One region of the Streptomyces sp. NPDC086835 genome, then DNA from elsewhere that is predicted to be linked to it. Evidence: riboswitches for the same ligand, from Rfam matches in the RefSeq annotation. Region 1 holds a riboswitch; each other region holds the start of a gene.

What was found. A riboswitch is a leader RNA that binds a small molecule or an ion and turns the genes downstream of it on or off. The one in region 1 is predicted to bind cyclic di-AMP.
Region 2: linked by a shared signal. The riboswitch ahead of ACIPJI_RS27970 (M23 family metallopeptidase) and the one ahead of ACIPJI_RS20835 (peptidoglycan DD-metalloendopeptidase family protein) in region 1 are both predicted to bind cyclic di-AMP.
Region 3: linked by a shared signal. The riboswitch ahead of ACIPJI_RS07425 (NlpC/P60 family protein) and the one ahead of ACIPJI_RS20835 (peptidoglycan DD-metalloendopeptidase family protein) in region 1 are both predicted to bind cyclic di-AMP.
Region 4: linked by a shared signal. The riboswitch ahead of ACIPJI_RS26020 (M23 family metallopeptidase) and the one ahead of ACIPJI_RS20835 (peptidoglycan DD-metalloendopeptidase family protein) in region 1 are both predicted to bind cyclic di-AMP.

The regions. Positions count from the first base shown of each region.
Region 1 covers NZ_JBIVAU010000006.1:166,281-170,484, reverse strand. Annotated here, with positions in the region: gene ACIPJI_RS20840 (alpha-galactosidase) at 1-1,619, shown strand, start outside; cyclic di-AMP (ydaO/yuaA leader) riboswitch at 2,131-2,292, shown strand; gene ACIPJI_RS20835 (peptidoglycan DD-metalloendopeptidase family protein) at 2,297-3,220, shown strand; gene ACIPJI_RS20830 (SGNH/GDSL hydrolase family protein) at 3,390-4,181, shown strand.
Region 2 covers NZ_JBIVAU010000010.1:17,179-21,382, forward strand. Annotated here, with positions in the region: gene ACIPJI_RS27960 (PrsW family intramembrane metalloprotease) at 1-174, shown strand, start outside; gene ACIPJI_RS27965 (aldo/keto reductase) at 193-1,137, opposite strand; gene ACIPJI_RS27970 (M23 family metallopeptidase) at 1,265-2,308, opposite strand; cyclic di-AMP (ydaO/yuaA leader) riboswitch at 2,320-2,476, opposite strand; gene ACIPJI_RS27975 (PP2C family protein-serine/threonine phosphatase) at 2,730-3,833, opposite strand; tRNA gene ACIPJI_RS27980 (tRNA-Met) at 4,091-4,164, opposite strand.
Region 3 covers NZ_JBIVAU010000002.1:277,209-281,412, reverse strand. Annotated here, with positions in the region: gene pcrA (DNA helicase PcrA) at 1-1,526, opposite strand, end outside; cyclic di-AMP (ydaO/yuaA leader) riboswitch at 1,767-1,929, shown strand; gene ACIPJI_RS07425 (NlpC/P60 family protein) at 1,931-3,085, shown strand; gene ACIPJI_RS07420 (hypothetical protein) at 3,172-3,525, opposite strand; gene ACIPJI_RS07415 (NlpC/P60 family protein) at 3,870-4,204, shown strand, end outside.
Region 4 covers NZ_JBIVAU010000008.1:417,223-421,426, forward strand. Annotated here, with positions in the region: gene ACIPJI_RS26010 (HPr family phosphocarrier protein) at 155-436, shown strand; gene ACIPJI_RS26015 (GntR family transcriptional regulator) at 615-1,292, opposite strand; gene ACIPJI_RS26020 (M23 family metallopeptidase) at 1,521-2,315, opposite strand; cyclic di-AMP (ydaO/yuaA leader) riboswitch at 2,329-2,491, opposite strand; gene ACIPJI_RS26025 (M16 family metallopeptidase) at 2,721-4,109, opposite strand; gene ACIPJI_RS26030 (pitrilysin family protein) at 4,106-4,204, opposite strand, start outside.

The DNA.
Region 1 (4,204 bases):
TGCCGCTGCGGGAGGCGTGGCGGCTCTCCCAGCTGCACGGCCGCTGGGCCGCCGAGTCCCGGCTCGTGCGCGACACGCTCCCGTACGGGGAGACGACGATCGGCAGCCGGCGCGGTCACACCGGTCACCAGCACCTGCCCTGGGTGGCCCTGGACGCGGAAGGCGCCACCGAGGAACACGGCGAGGTGTACGGCTTGGCCCTCGGCTGGTCCGGATCGTGGCGGATCTGCGTGCAGCGGCTGCCGGACGGGGCCGTACAGATCACCGGAGGGGCGGGGCACGACGACTCGGGGCTTCAGCGGCTCGCGCCGGGCGGGACGTACACCTCGCCCGTCTTCGCCGGCCTGTGGAGCGACGGGGGATTCGGCGGAGCGAGCAGGGCGTGGCACGCCTGGCAGCTGGCCCACGTGATTCCCGACGCCGGCCAGGTGCGGCCCGTGCTCTACAACTCGTGGGAGGCCACCGGCTTCGACATCTCGCAGCACCAGCAGTCGGCGCTCGCCCGGCGGGCCGCCGCTATGGGCGTCGAGCTGTTCGTCGTGGACGACGGCTGGTTCGGGCGGCGCACCGGAGACCGGTCCGGGCTCGGCGACTGGACACCGAACCCGGACCGCTTCCCCGGCGGGCTGGGGCCGCTGGCAGCCGAAGTGCACGCGCTCGGCATGAAGTTCGGCATCTGGGTGGAGCCGGAGATGGTCAACGAGGACAGCGACCTCTACCGGGCGCATCCCGACTGGGTCCAGCACCATCCGGGGCGGACACGGACCGAGTTCCGCAACCAGCTGGTGCTCAACCTCGCACGCGAGGACGTACGGGCGTACCTGTGGGAGCAGCTCGACACACTGCTCTCCGGAGCGCCGGTGGACCATGTGAAGTGGGACTTCAACCGCTGCTTCACGGATACGGGCTGGCCGGGGGAGCCGTACCCGCAGAAACTGTGGACCGAGCACGTCGAAGGCTTCTACGGGCTGCTGGACCGGCTGCGGGCGGCGCATCCCACGGTCGCCTTCGAGTCCTGCTCCGGCGGGGGCGGCAGGATCGATCTGGGGGTCCTCGCCCGCACCGACCAGGTGTGGACATCGGACAATACGGACCCGCTGGACCGGCTCGCCGTCCAGCACGGCTTCAGCCAGCTGCATCCGGCCCGGGTCATGGCGGCCTGGGTCACCGACAGCCCAGGCGTCCAGCTCAACGGTCGCCGCAGCAGTCTGCGCTTCCGGTTCGTGAGCGCCATGGCCGGGGTGCTGGGCGTCGGCGCAGACCTCTCGGCCTGGAGCGAGGCGGAGCTGGCGGAGGCGCGCGACTGGGTCCGGCTCTACAAGGAGATCAGGCCGCTGGTCCAGCACGGCGAGCTGTACCGGCTGCGGGCGCCGGAGGGCGGTCTCAGTGCCGTGCAGTACGTACGGGACGAGGAGACGGTGGTGCTCGCGCTGCTCCAGGCCCAGAGCTACGGGGAGCGGCCGCCGGCGCTCCGGCTGCGCGGCGTCGAGGCGACGGCGGCCTACGTGTGTGCCGACACCGGAGCGGTCCACCAGGGCGGGGTGCTGCTTCACCACGGAATTCACACCGGACTGAAGGGTGATTTCGACGCCACAGTGATCCGGCTCCGTCGGATGTGATCCACCGGCCTCAATTCGCCTTGCTCGTAAAGGGGGAGCGGGAATTGCGGAACGGGACCGGCAGCCGACGGCGACGGAAACCGGCGGAGCGCAGGAGGCGAGGAGAAGGAGTCCCTGGCCGGTCGGCCGGAAGTGACCGGTGTCACGGGCTTTCGTCGGCGGGCTGCGAAGTGGGGCAAGGGTGGCGGGTTTTGATGGGCAAGTGCGGGACTAGATGACTAAATGATGCTTCTGTCCGAATTGGATGGTTGCGTATAACGTGCCCCGTAAGAAGGGGAGATGGGTTCCGTCTCGTGAGCAGCGTCATATCCGTGACGTTCTGTGGCCGCGGCGCCGATGTGAATTCCGTTGCCGGCAAGGTAATTGGCCGTCTCTTGTCGACGGAGGGTGACCGCGAATCCGTGAAGACGGGGCGCCGGTCATTGATCGTGGAAAGTCGCGGCTTGTCCCACGCTGCCCGACTCGCCTACGGTCACGCTCAATCCGGACGGACCGCCTAATCCTGCCGCCGCCCGGAATTCGACCCTATCCACGCGTGGCAGGAGCGGGGGACCCAGGTAGTACGCCGCATCCGGACAATCCGGACGGCTTGGGGTGAAGTCGCACCGCGTGTGCGACCGGGCATCTCCAGCCCGAACCCGACAGCTCACCTCGTAGGCGCCGGAGAGGAATGCGCCATGCCCGCGAAGGGTAAGCACCGCCGTCCCAAGACCAACCCGATCACCCGCGGCTTCGTCGTCGCCGGTACGGGTGGCGCCGCCATCGCGCTCCCGCTGTTCGGCGCCACCACGGCCAATGCCGCCCCGGCGGAGGCTCCGGCCGTAGCGGAGAAGGCCGCCGCCGCCGCGGCCCCGGCCTCCGCGCCCGCGGCCGCTCCCGCCGCCAAGAAGGCTCCCAAGACGTACACGGTCGTCGCCGGGGACTACCTGTCGAAGATCGCCGCCGAGCAGGACGTCCGCGGAGGCTGGAAGCAGCTCTTCAACGACAACCGCCGTGTCATCGGTGCCGACCCGTCGCTGATCCACCCGGGTCTGGAGCTGACGATCGGCGCGAAGAACAAGGCGAAGAACGACCCGGAGCCCCGCTCCGAGTCCCAGACCCGCCCGTCCCGCGACGACTCGCGGTCCGCCGCGCCCAAGGCCGAGGCTCCGCAGGCCAAGGCTCCCGCCAAGGAGGCCGCGACCACTTCGTCCGGTTCCGGCTTCAGTGCCCCCGTCGACGCGGGCGTCACCACCCCGTACCGGGCCTCCGGTGCCATGTGGTCCAGCGGCTACCACACCGGTGTCGATTTCGCCGCCCCCTCCGGCAGCTCCGTCAAGGCCATCGGCGCGGGTACCGTCGTCTCCGCCGGCTGGGGCGGTGCCTACGGCAACGAGGTCGTCATCCAGCACACGGACGGCACCTACTCGCAGTACGCCCACCTCTCCTCGCTCGCCGTCTCCAGCGGCCAGTCGGTGACCGGTGGTCAGCAGATCGGGCTGTCCGGTTCCACCGGCAACTCCTCGGGTCCGCACCTGCACTTCGAGGTCCGCACCGGCCCCTCCTACGGTTCGGACATCGACCCGCTGGCCTACCTGCGCCAGCACGGCGTCTCCCTCTGAGTCGTCCGGCCGCACACCGCCCGCAGGTGAGTCCCCGTTCCGCATCAGGCGGAGCGGGGGCTTCCGCGTATTCCGGCCTGCCGGAATTTGACGGGTGGTAAAGATCACGGCGCGTCAACCCCTCCTTACGGTCGCGTAGGTCACATCCGTGAAGGAAAGATGTGCTCCCGTGGCAGACGATTCGAGAACAGAGAACAGTGGCGTATTCGGGTCGTACGCGGCGATCGGTGACAGCTTCACCGAAGGCGTGGGGGACCCGGGGCCCGACGGGAGATTCGTCGGATGGGCGGACCGGTTCGCCGTCCTGCTCGCCGACCGGAGGCCGGAGCACTCCTTCCGGTACGCCAACCTCGCCGTACGCGGCCGCCTCCTCGACCAGATCGTCGAGGAGCAGGTGCCGAGGGCGCGCCAACTCGCGCCGGACCTGGTGACCTTCTGCGCCGGCGGCAACGACATCATCCGGCCCGGCTCCGACCCCGACGACGTCGCGGAACGCTTCGAACGCGCGGTGGCCGACCTGGCCGGCTCCGTCGGCACCGTCATGGTGACCACCGGTTTCGACACCCGGGACGTGCCGGTCCTGCGGCATCTGCGCGGCAAGATCGCCACGTACACCGCCCACGTACGGGCCATCGCCGACCGCTACGACTGCCCCGTGCTGGACCTGTGGTCGCTCAAGTCCGTCCAGGACCGGCGTGCTTGGGACGCCGACCGGCTCCACCTGTCACCCGAGGGGCACACCAGGGTCGCGCTGCGCGCCGCTCAGGTCCTCGGGATCGAGGTGCCCGCCGATCCCGACCAGCCGTGGCCGCCGCTGCCCCCGCGCGGGACGCTCGAGGTGCGCCGGGACGACATCCAGTGGGCGCGCGAGTATCTGGTGCCCTGGATCGGGCGGCGGCTCCGCGGCGAGAGCTCCGGCGATCATGTGGAGGCCAAGCGCCCCGACCTGCTGCCCCTCTGAGGCGCACTGCGGTCCGGAGCGCG
Region 2 (4,204 bases), on a different contig from region 1:
CGGGGCGCGGCGGGGCCGGACTTCGTGGAGCGCGAACAGGAGCTGCTGCACCATCTGTGGCAGCGCAGGGCGGTGGCCGGGCCTTCGCTGGCGTACGCCGCACAGGCCACCGCCCGGATGCCGCTGCTGCCGCCGCACCGCGACTACAGCGGCTACAACCCCTACCGCTACTGAGTCCGCGCCGGGGTGAGCTCAGGCGGACGCGGCGGTCAGCTCGGCAAGCTCGCCGTCCGTCAGGGCCAGATCCGCTGCCGCCACCAGGGCCGGCACCTGCTCGACCGTACGGGCCGACGCGATCGGCGCGGCCACGGTCGGCTGGGCGGCCAGCCACGCCAGTGCGACGGTCGCGATCTCCGCGCCACGGGCCTGCGCGATCCGGTCGAGCACGTCGAGGACCTTCAGCCCCCGCTGCGACTCGAGGTGCTTGGACGCTCCCTGGGCCCTGGCGCTGTCCACCGTGGTGCCGGGCCGGTACTTGCCGGTGAGGAAGCCGGACGCGAGCGCGTAGTAGGGAACGGCGGCGAGGCCGGCGCGGGCGGCGGTGTCCTGCAGTTCGCCTTCGTAGGTGTGGCGTGAGACCAGGTTGTAGTGAGGCTGAAGCGCCACGTACCGGGCGAGGCCCTCCCGCTCGGAGAAGGCCAGGGACGCCTGGAGCCGTTCGGCACTGATGTTGGAGGCGGCGATCGCACGGACCTTGCCGTCCTTCACCAGCTGGTCGAGGGCGGTGATGATCTCCTCGACAGGCACGGACGGGTCGTCGAAGTGGGTGTAGTAGAGGTCGATGTGGTCGGTGCCCAGCCGCATGAGCGACTCCTCCGCGGCGGCCTTGATCGTGGTGGCGGAGAGGCCCTTGTGGCGGGGGTGGGCGCCGACCTTGGTGGCGACGACGACTTCGGAGCGGTTGCCACGAGCCGCGAGCCACTTGCCGATGAGGGTCTCCGACTCGCCGCCCTCGTTCCCGGGGGCCCACGAGGAGTAGCTGTCGGCGGTGTCGACGAAGTTGCCGCCCGCCGCGGTGTACGCGTCGAGGACCGCGAAGGTCCGCGCCTCGTCGGCCGTCCAGCCGAAGACGTTGCCGCCGAGAGCGAGCGGGAAGACGGTCAGGTCGGAGGAACCGAGGGTGCGCAGAGAGGTCATGAGGTGATCAACGGCCGGGCCCGTACCGGCTATTCCGGCAGCCCTGGCGTCGGGGGGTGTGCGCCGGGGCTGCCGGAGACATGGATGTGCCCGGTACGGGAGGACTGTGACCCGTACCGGGCAGGGATCAGATCGTGAGGCCCTTGCTGCGCAGCCACGCCATCGGGTCGATGCCCGCGCCGCCGGCGGTGTGCACCTCGAGGTGCAGGTGCGGACCGGTGACATTGCCGGTCGCGCCGACGCGCCCGATCGTCTCGCCGGTGGACACCTGCTGCCCCGCGCTCGCCGTCATCGAGGAGAGGTGGGCGTACAGGACCTCGGTACCGTCCTCGAGCTCGAGGACGATGCGGTAGCCGTAGGAGCCGGACCAGCCCGCGGACTTGACCGTGCCGCCGTGCACCGCCTTGACCGGGGTCCCGGTCGGTGCCGCGAAGTCCAGGCCGGTGTGCTGGCCGGAGGACCACATGGCGCCGGACTCACCGTAGGTGGAGGTGATCGTGTAGGAGGAGGTGGGAAGGGAGAAACTGCGGGCGAGTTCGGCGAGACGCGCCGCCTCCGCAGCCGCCCGCGCGGCCTCCTCCGCCTTCCGCTTCTCCTCGGCGGCCTTGGCCTCTGCCGCGCTCTGCTGCTTCTCGGCGGCGGCCGCCGCCTGCTCGGCGGCGAGCGCCTCCGCGGCCGCCTTCGCCTCGGCGTCGGCTTCTGCCTGCTGCTGCTCGGCCTGCTGGAGGATCCGGGCGCGCAGGGCCTCGCCGGAGCCGGCGGCCTGGCTCTGGCCGGCGCCGCCGTCGGCGACCGTGGTCGCGGAGGTGAGCGGCGCGGCGTGCACGTCGCCGTCGGAGTCGTCCGAGTCGGAGATCAGGGATCCCACGCCAGGAAGGGACTTGGCGTCGGGAAGGTTGTCCGCGATGGAATCGGGAAGGGAGATGGAAACTGCCGGCTTGTCCTGCGCGGTGGCTATGCCACCCGCGCCGACCGCGGCGATGACGCCGACTCCGAGCACCGTGGAGCTGCGGGCGATTCCGCCGCGCTGCTTGATGACACGGTGCCGGCCGCGCACGGGGCGGACGGAGTCCTCTGTGGGGTTCCATTCCTCCCAGGTCCGCTCGGGGGCGTCGGCACTGAAACGTTCGGACGCGAAGCGGGCCTCGGGGGCAGGCATGTTGGACGCCACGAAGGCGTACTCCTTTCCTTCCTTCTCGCCTACCGGGTTAGCTGACGGGTTCGGAGCAGGAAGGTCTCCTACGGGCGCCCTCGACCGCAAACTGAGCGGCAAAGGGTGACCGATTCACCCCAATTAGTGGTTCCCCGGTTCCCTTGCGGGATTCGGCACGTGCGCACGGCGCCGCCTCTGCGACGGCTGGGACGACCGCACTGCGTTATCGAACGTTAATAGACGGCGGGGCCGGATTCCAAGCTGTTCCGGGTGATCATTAACGGCTTCACCCGGGACTTTCCGGGACAGAATCGGCCGGAACCGGGCGAGTTGATCAAACGTCAGAGGCGGTCACGATTCTGATGGTGCATCAAATGTTATGCGGACGGCTCTCCTTCGGCTACGGAGCGTGCGCACCGCCCGGGTCAGGCGCGTGATGTCACGCGGATCCACCGCGGCCGCCGGGCTCCGGCGGCACCACCGGCACCGTCCTGCGCCGTTCCGGCTGCCCTTCCGCCGGCGTGCCGACCGCCAGCAGCGCCATGTCGTCGCTCGAACCGCCGCCGGTGTACCGGCGTACGTCGTCGACCAGCGCGTCCAGCAGCTCCGCCGGCCCGGGGAAGAGGCGTCCGGCGAGCCGTTCCACCGGGTCGTAGAAGACGCCGCGGGCGTCCCGCGCCTCCGTCACCCCGTCCGTGTAGAGCAGCAGCGTCGCCCCGTCGGGCAGCGGGTACTCCTCCGCCCGGTCCGGCCACGCCGCCAGGTCACCCATCCCCAGCGGCAGCGCCGCCTGCGCCGGCGCGAGGACGTCCAGAGCCCCGTCGGCGTGCAGCACCAAGGGCTCGGGGTGGCCCCGGTTCACCAGCCGCACCAGGGCGCGGCCCCGCGGGATCTCGCCCAGGACGGCGGTCGTGAACCCCTCCACGGCGTCCAGCCCTTCCCGCCTGGTGCCCTCCCGCTTGAGGGCGCGCTCCAGCCGCTGCGCCACGCCCTCCAGCGAGCGCTCCTGCTCCGCGGCCTCGCGGAACGCGCCGATGAGCACGGCCACGGTCCCCACCGCCCCCAGTCCCTTGCCCCGCACATCGCCGACAAGAAGGCGCACGCCATGAGGAGTGTCCTGCACCGCGAAGAGGTCGCCGCCGATGAACGCGCCCGCCTGCGCCGCCTCGTACCGGGCGGCGATGTGCAGACCGCCGATCCGGTCGGCCGGCGCGGGAAGTACGGCCCGCTGCGCGGTCTCCGCGATCACCCGGGCCGAAGCGAGCCGCTCACCACTGCGCCGCACGAGGGTGTTGATGAACAGCGCGAGAACGACGACGGTGACCACCGTGGTCGTCTCGGTGAGGACCGTGATCTGCCAGAAGCTTCTGTTGACGGCGTGGAGGACGCTCAGGGCCAGAACCGCAGCGATCCCGGTGAGCAGGGTCGCCATCCATGACAGGACAGGCGCCGCGACGAGCGGGGCTGCGGCATAGAGGGGTACGGCGGTGAACCGGGGCGGGGTCAGAACGTCGAAGACCACCCCGCCGACGATCATCGCCATGGGCAACGCGCGGACGAACCACGGGGCTCTTCTGGCGCCGCCCTGATCTCGCCACTCCTGGCCCAAAGGTGGTCTCCTGCCGGGTCCTACCGGGTCCGCTGACGGCTGCGGACAGTACCGCGCCCCCCTCAGGCTGAAGGCCGACGCGCCGCAGGACGACTTCCGGTCGCCCGACCGGGCGACGGTCGTGCGCTGCCGGAAAAGCCACCGGCCCGGTGGTCGATCTTCTCGATCGACCACCGGGCCGGTGTCATCAGTAGCGGGGACAGGATTTGAACCTGCGACCTCTGGGTTATGAGCCCAGCGAGCTACCGAGCTGCTCCACCCCGCGTCGGTGAACACAACCTTACGCCATGCAGAGCAAGATCCGT
Region 3 (4,204 bases), on a different contig from region 1:
CGCAGCGCCTGCGGGAAAGTGATCTTCTCGCGCAGCGCGAGGGCGTCGATCATCGCCTCCGCACGCTCGCCGATGCCGCGCTTGGGCACGTTCAGGATGCGGCGCAGCGGGACGTTGTCCTCGGGGTTGGCGAGGACCCGCAGGTAGGCCAGCACGTCGCGGACCTCCTTGCGCTCGTAGAAGCGGACACCGCCGACGACCTTGTAGGGCAGGCCGACGCGGATGAAGATCTCCTCGAAGACACGCGACTGGGCGTTCGTGCGGTAGAAGACGGCGACGTCGCCGGCCTTCGCCTCGCCCGCGTCCGTGAGCCGGTCGATCTCGTCCGCGACGAACTGGGCCTCGTCGTGCTCCGTGTCCGCGACATAGCCGGTGATCTGGGCGCCGGCGCCTGCGTTCGTCCACAGGTTCTTGGGGCGACGGGACTCGTTGCGCTCGATGACGGCGTTGGCGGCGGAGAGGATCGTCTGGGTGGAGCGGTAGTTCTGCTCCAGCAGGATCGTCGTCGCGTCCGGATAGTCCTCCTCGAACTGGAGGATGTTGCGGATGGTCGCGCCGCGGAAGGCGTAGATCGACTGGTCGGCGTCACCGACGACGCACAGCTCCGCGGGCTCCAGGTCCTCGTACCCCTTGCCCACCAGTTCGCGCACGAGCGTGTACTGAGCGTGGTTGGTGTCCTGGTACTCGTCGACGAGGACGTGCCGGAACCGCCGCTGGTAGTGCTCGGCGACGTCCGGGAACGCCTGGAGCAGGTGGACGGTGGTCATGATGATGTCGTCGAAGTCCAGGGCGTTGGCCTCGCGCAGCCGCGCCTGGTACATCCGGTACGCCTCGGCGAGCGTCTTCTCGAATCCGTCGACCGCCTGGTCGGCGAAGGTCTCCTCGTCGATCAGCTCGTTCTTCAGGTTCGAGATCTTGGCGCTGAAGGACTTCGGCGGGAACTTCTTCGGGTCGAGGTCGAGATCGCGGCAGACCAGCGACATCAGGCGCTTCGAGTCCGCCGCGTCGTAGATCGAGAACGACGAGGTGAAGCCCAGCTTCTTGGACTCGCGGCGCAGGATGCGGACGCAGGCGCTGTGGAAGGTCATGACCCACATCGCGTTGGCGCGCGGGCCCACCAGCTGCTCGACGCGTTCCTTCATCTCGCCGGCGGCCTTGTTGGTGAAGGTGATCGCCAGTATCTGGCCGGGGTGGACCCGGCGCGTGCCCAGCAGGTGGGCGATGCGATGGGTGAGCACCCGGGTCTTGCCGGAGCCGGCGCCGGCCACGATGAGCAGCGGTGACCCTGTGTGCACGACGGCGGCGCGCTGCTGCTCGTTCAGCCCGTCGAGCAGGGCGGCGGGGTCCACGACGGGGCGCGGGGCGCCGTCGCGGTAGTACCCGTCGCGGGCCGGAGGCACGTCGAAGGCGCCCTGGAAGAGGTCGTCCGGAAGCTGCTCCGGAGCCGGGTCCTCGGGCGGCGGCGGGGGCCCGTCCGCGTCGGGCCGGAGGTCCGCCAGGAAGCTGTCGTCAAAGAGGCTGCTCATCGCTTAACGAGTCTAGGCGGCCGGACCGACAACCGTGGCCGCACCGGCACACCGGCGGACGCCACGGTAGGTGACAGGGCGGATCCGCCGGGCGACCGGCGGACGGGCAGGCGACCCGCCACCGAAAAGGTCACGAAAATGTATCGGACATATCGAACATCAACCTTCACAGCAGGCGCACGAGTTGGCTAGCGTGCTCGACCAGGCGGCCCGCACCCCTCCCGGCGAACCACGCCGAACGGGCGGCCTGCGCCGAATCCGGGCTCCTCCCGAGGGAGTTCGGAACCGGGGACCCACCAAGCACCACCGGGGTGAATCGGACCGTGCCCCGCTCGGTCCGTAGGGCGTCTTCCGTTCGCCCGAACCCGACAGCTAACCCGGTAGGCGGTCCACGGAAGAAGGAGATGCCGGCGTTGGCGTCGCATCGCAAGACCCGCAGCCGTACCGCAAAACCGTCCACCGCCGTCGGATTCACCACGGCCGCCCTCGCCGGTGTGACACTGCTCTCCACCCAGAGTGCCACCGCCGCGCCGTCCGACCCGAAGCCCAGCATCGAAGAGGTGCAGAAGAAGGTCGACGACCTGTACCGGCAGGCGGGCAGCGCGACGCAGGAGTTCAACAAGGCGAAGGAAGCCACGGCGGAGAAGCGCCAAGAGGTCGACCAGCTGCTCGACGAGGCCGCCAAGCGCACGGAGAAGCTGAACGAGTCCCGCCGCGCCCTCGGCAACTACGCGGCGGCGCAGTACCGCACCGGTTCCGTCACCCCCACCGCCGCGCTGATGTTCGCGGACAGCCCCCAGGCGTACTTCGACCAGACCCAGCTGATGGACCGGATGACGGACCAGCAGCGCAGGGCCGTCAGTGAGTACGAGACCGAGCGGGCCGCGGCCGCGAAGCAGCGCGCGGAGGCCACCAAGCGCCTCGAGTCCCTCACGGACTCCCAGGAGGCCCTGCGCACCAGCAAGCAGACGGTGCAGACCAAGCTCGCGGAGGCACGCGCCCTGCTCTCGAAGCTGACGGCGGAGGAGAAGGCACGCCTCGCCGCGATCGAGCGGGAGAAGGAAGAGGAGGCGCGCCGCAAGGCCGAGGCCAAGGCGAAGGCGGAGGCAGCCGCCCGGGCGGAGGCCGAGCGGCAGCAGCAGGAGCGCGAGACCACCCCGGACACGGGCACCACCGATCCGGGCACCGGCACCGACGACGGCACGTACGCGGCCAAGGCGGACAAGGTCCTCGCGTTCGCCCGTGCCCAGATCGGCAAGCCGTACGTCTGGGGCGCGACGGGCCCGAGCTCCTACGACTGCTCCGGCCTCACCGCGGCCGCGTGGAAGGCGGCGGGGGTGGACCTGCCGCGCACCACCTGGGACCAGGTGAAGGTCGGCACCCGTGTCGAGACGGCCGACCTGCTCCCCGGCGACCTGGTCTTCTTCTACGACGACATCAGCCACGTCGGCATCTACATCGGCGACGGCAAGATGATCCACGCGCCCAAGCCGGGCACGAACGTCCGCGAGGAGTCCATCTACTACATGCCGATCTACGGCAGCGTCCGCCCCGCCTGAAGCCCTGCGGGGCCGACGCGGGGTGCCCCGGCGCACCGGTGCCCGGGCGGCCGAGCCGCCCGGGCACCGTCATGTCCGCGCTCGGGTCAGGTCCAGAGCGTGGCGATGAAGATGTTGGCCAAGGTCAGGCCGCCCACCGCGCCGAAGAGCGCCTTGTCGACCTTCTCCTCGTCCCTCTTGACGTACACGAGGCCGAGGATCACGACCAGCACCGCCAGCTTGATGCCGATCTTGAGGTTGTTGACCGTCTGGTCGTCCGCCTGGTTCAGACCCACCAGGGCCACACCCGTGACCAGCATGGTCAGCGCACCGTGCAGCATCGCGGGGCTGAAGCGGGCGGTGCCCTCGCCCATCGCCTTCATCTGGGTCAGGAACCCGCCCAGCAGCGAGGCGATGCCGATGATGTGCAGTGCGACGAAGACATTGATGAGTACGTCCATGGGCCGGAGCCTAGCTGGGCCCATACCACCGTCAGCCGGGCAGGTGGCCCTGTCCGCGGCATCGGTCCAGGGACCGACGCGATGCGCGTCCGCGACGACGGACGGCCGTTCATCAACGGTTGCCGGACGCCCATTTCCGGAGATTTACGGTCGTTGTGTCCCGCCCCCGTCGACGCGGTCGTAGCGTCCTGCGCCAGGTGGCCGACTCCCCGCGAGCCGTCGCACAGCCGGACGGCACTCGGCCACCACCGCCGGAAGGTCCTGCGGCGGACCGCTCCCCCTGTGCGGCCCGCCGCCGGACGCAAGTGCGGCGGCAGGGACGACGGAAGGACGTGGAAGCCCTCGTGGCAGCACACCGGGAACACCGAAAACCCCGTGAACGCCGGCTCGACGGACCGGCCGCCCGTACCGCGCTCACGCTCGCCCTGGCGGGCGCGGCGGCCACGACAGCGTTCGACGGCACGGGGCACGCGGAGCCGGGCCTCACCCCGGCGCAGATCCAGGCCAGGGTCGACAAGCTGTACCAGGAGGCGGAGGTCGCCACCGAGAAGCTCAACGGAGCCAAGGAACGGGCGGAGAGCGCCCGCAGATCGCTGGACTCGCTGCGCGACGAGGCGGCGCGCCGGACCGACAGCCTCAACACCTCCCGTAACGCCCTCGGTTCCCTCGCCACCGCCCA
Region 4 (4,204 bases), on a different contig from region 1:
CTACGCGGGGCCACCGGTCGCGGAGGCGGTTGCGCGCGGGCAGTCTGAGGGTGCCGACGGCGTCCCGCACCCCCGGCAGGGTGGGGCGGGGGAGCACGCCGGGACACATGAGAGACTGGTCTAGACAACCCGCTAAGACTTGAAGGGCAACACCATGGCTGAGCGCCGCGTCAATGTCGGCTGGGCCGAGGGCCTTCACGCCCGCCCCGCGTCCATCTTCGTCCGTGCCGCGACGGCTGCCGGCGTCCCTGTGACGATCGCCAAGGCCGACGGCAAGCCGGTCAACGCGGCCTCGATGCTCGCCGTGCTCGGCCTGGGCGCCCAGGGCGGCGAGGAGATCGTCCTCGCCTCCGACGCGGACGGCGCGGAGGCGGCACTCGACCGCCTGGCCAAGCTGGTGGCCGAGGGGCTCGAAGAGCTTCCCGAGACCGTCTGAGCCCGGCGGGCCCTGTCGCCCGTCACCATTCACAGAAAAGCCGCGGTGTTCCGGGTCCGGAGCACCGCGGCTTTCGCATTCCAGGGCCGCATTCCACATTCCGCGTTCCGGGCCCGGACGGAAAAGAAGAACAGAGAAAGGCCGACCCCATCACGCCTTCTTTTGTATACGCCCTCTGTTAATTCCGGCCGCTCGTGGTGTTTACGGCATGTTGCGAAGTCCTCACCCGCACGGTACGGCGCAACCGGTGCGCGGCGGCGGCGCGTTCGGCGTGCGCGGCCGTCAGCGCCCGCGCACGCTCCGCGTCACCGCGCGCCACGGCGTCGACGATCGCACCGTGCTCCGCCCATGACTCGACCGGTGCGAGAGGCTGCTCCACCGAGTACATCCAAGCGATCTTGTGCCGCAGCTGGGTCAGCAGCGCGGTCAGTCCGGGGCTGCCGCAGGACTGGGCGAGTGTCTCGTGGAACCAGGAGCCGAGTGAGCGCAAGTCCTCGCCCTGCCCCCGGCGGGCCCGCTCCTGACCGAGTCTCACCAGGCCGCGCAGCACCCGCAGATGCGCTTCCGTGCGGCGCTGCGCGGCGCGCGCCGCGCCCAGCGGCTCCAGCAGCATGCGGATCTCCAGGAGGTCGGCGGCCTCCTGCTCCGTCGGCTCCGCCACGCAGGCGCCGGCGTGCCGGCGGGTCACGACGAAGCCCTCCGACTCCAGGGTGCGCAGCGCCTCGCGCACCGGGACGCGGGAGACCCCGTAGCGACGGGCCAGTTGCTCCTCCGTGAGCCGGCTGCCGCGCTCGTAGACCCCGGAGACGATGTCGTCGCGGATCGCCGTGCATACCGAGTGCGCGGGAATACGCATGACCGAACCTCCGCATTGATCCGAGCGAAACGCAGCCGATTGACGCGTGTTCCCGTGACTCTATTGCAATGAACTCGATTTTCCGACGCCAGGAGGAAAACGATGGAACTCTCTTGACGGAGACGGCAATCACTCAATGGCCGAAACGCCATGGAATGCACCGAAGGCCCCCGGCGGGAAGCCGGGGGCCTTCGGACAGGAGACGCGGTACGCGGGGTGCGTCGAGGGTCAGACGTTGACGCCGTGCGAGCGCAGGTAGGCGACCGGGTCGATGTCGGAGCCGTACTCGGCTGTGGTCCGGGCCTCGAAGTGCAGGTGCGGGCCGGTCGAGTTGCCGGTCGAGCCGGCCAGTCCGATCTGCTGGCCGGGGGTGACCTGCTGGCCGACGGAGACGCTGATGGACGACAGGTGGCCGTACTGGGTGTACGTGCCGTCGTTCATCCGGATGACGACGTTGTTGCCGTACGCGCCGCCCCAGCCTGCCTCGACGACGGTGCCGGAGCCGACGGACACGACGGAACTGCCGGAGGCGGCGCGGAAGTCGACACCGGAGTGGCTGCCGGAGGACCACAGGGCGCCGCCGGTCTTGTAGCCGGTGGTCACGTACGAACCGGCGATCGGGAGCTGGAAGGAGTTCAGCCGCTTGCGCTCGGCCTCACGGGCGGCGCGCTCCTTGGCCTCGCGGGCCTCCTTGGCACGCGCCTCGGCCTTGCGCCTGGCTTCCGCCTTCGCCTCGGCCTCGGCCTTCGCCTGCGCCCTGGCCTTGGCGGCGGCCTCCTGGGCCTCCCTCTCCTGGGCGGCGGCCTGGTCGGCTATCTCGTCGGCGAGCGACCCCATGGAGACGATCTGGGTGAGGCCGGTGTCCTCGACGGACGCGGCCTCGGTGTCGGCGGCGAGCGCCGGGGAGGCGAGGGTTCCGATGACGCCGGTGGTGGCGAGGGCGGCGACGCCTGCCAGGTTCGCGCTCCTGCGCGTCAGGCGGCTCGGGGCACGATGCTTCCCGGTGGCACGGGTGAACGCCATGAAGAGGCTGGTCCTTTCCTTCCTTCTCGCCTACCGGGTTAGCTGACGGGTTCGGAGCAGGAAGGTCTCCTACGGCCCCCTCCGCACGGGCGAAGGAGGGCCGATTCACCCCAGGGACTGCGTGGGTCCCCGGCTCCCCAGGCTCGCGCCTGACGGGGACTCGGCGATGGCTGCCCGATGCCGCGGGCGCGACGATCTCCAAGCGGACAGCCGGACCGACGCTAGGCAACCGTTTCGTCAATCACCAAACAGAGAGCCCGTTTTGTAGCGCATGCCACAGGGCAGACACGCACTCAACCCTGCAAATCGGACAACGAACAGAACCCCGGCAAACGATTCGAAGCCAGGGTCCTGTTCGCGCGCAATGCGCGTTCTCTTGAGTTGTCTTCGGCGGGCGGCTCCCGATCAGCCCGTGACAACCCTCACTTCACCGATACCGAGCGCCTTCACCGGCTCCTCGATCTGCGACGCGTCGCCGACGAGCACCGTCACCAACCGGTCGACCGGGAAGGCGCCCACGACCGCCGCGGTCGCCTCCACCGTGCCCGTCTCCGCCAGGCGGACGTACATCTGTGCCTGGTAGTCGTCCGGGAGGTGCTGCTCGACCTGGTCGGCCAGCGTGGCCGCGACGGACGCCGCCGTCTCGTACTTCAGCGGGGCGACGCCCACCAGGTTCTGCACGGCGACGTCACGCTCGGCGTCCGTGAGCCCCTCGGCGGCGAGCGTGCGGAGCACCTTCCACAGGTCCTCCAGCGCCGGACCGGTGTTGGGCGTGTCCACGGAGCCGCTGATGGCGAGCATCGAGGCGCCGGAGCCGTCCGGAGCGGAGCGCAGCACCTGGCCGAAGGCGCGCACACCGTAGGTGTAGCCCTTCTCCTCACGCAGCACCCGGTCGAGGCGGGAGGTCAGCGTTCCGCCGAGGCAGTACGTGCCGAGCACCTGGGCGGGCCAGACCCGGTCGTGGCGGTCGCCGCCGACGCGGCCGATGAGCAGCTGCGTCTGCACGGCGCCGGGACGGTCGACGATGACCACCCGGCCGGTGTCGTCGGCGGTGATCGCGGGCACCGGACGCGGCTCCGCCTTGTCGCCCGTCCACGCCCCGAGCGAGTCGCCGAGGACGCCGTCCAGGTCGACGTCGGTGAGGTCGCCGACGATCACCGCGGTGGCGGTGGCGGGGCGTACATGCGCCTCGTAGAAGGCGCGTACGGCGGCCGCGTCGATCCGCGCGACGGTCTCCTCCGTGCCCTGGCGCGGCCGGGAGACGCGCAGCGAGGCCGGGAAGAGCTCCTTGGAGAGCTGCTTGGCCGCCCGGCGGCCCGGGTTCGCCGTCTCGTGCGGGATCTCGTCGAGGCGGTTGCGGACCAGCCGCTCGACCTCGCCGGCCTCGAAGGCGGGTGCGATCAGCGCCTCGGAGAGCAGCCCGAGCGCCTTGTGCAGGCGGGAGACCGGCACCTCGAGGGAGACCCGGACACCGGGGTGGTCGGCGTGCGCGTCCAAGGTGGCGCCGCAACGCTCCAGTTCCGCGGCGAACTCCTCCGCGGAGTGCTTGTCGGTGCCCTCCGACAGGGCGCGCGCCATGATGGTGGCGACGCCGTCGAGGCCCTCCGGCTCGGCGTCCAGCGGGGCGTCGAGCGAGATCTCGACGGCCACCACCTGCTGGCCGGGACGGTGGCAGCGCAGCACCGTCAGGCCGTTGTCCAGCGTGCCGCGGTCGGGGGCCGGGAAGGCCCAGGGCCGGGCGGTGCCCGGGGTCGGCTGCGGGTGGAAGTCCATGGTCACGGCAGCGTCGCTCACTGGTCCGTCCCCTCCTGCTCGTGTCCGTCGGCCGCTTCGGTCTCTTCTTCGGCGACCGGTTCGTAGACCAGCACCGCCCTGTTCTCCGGGTGCAG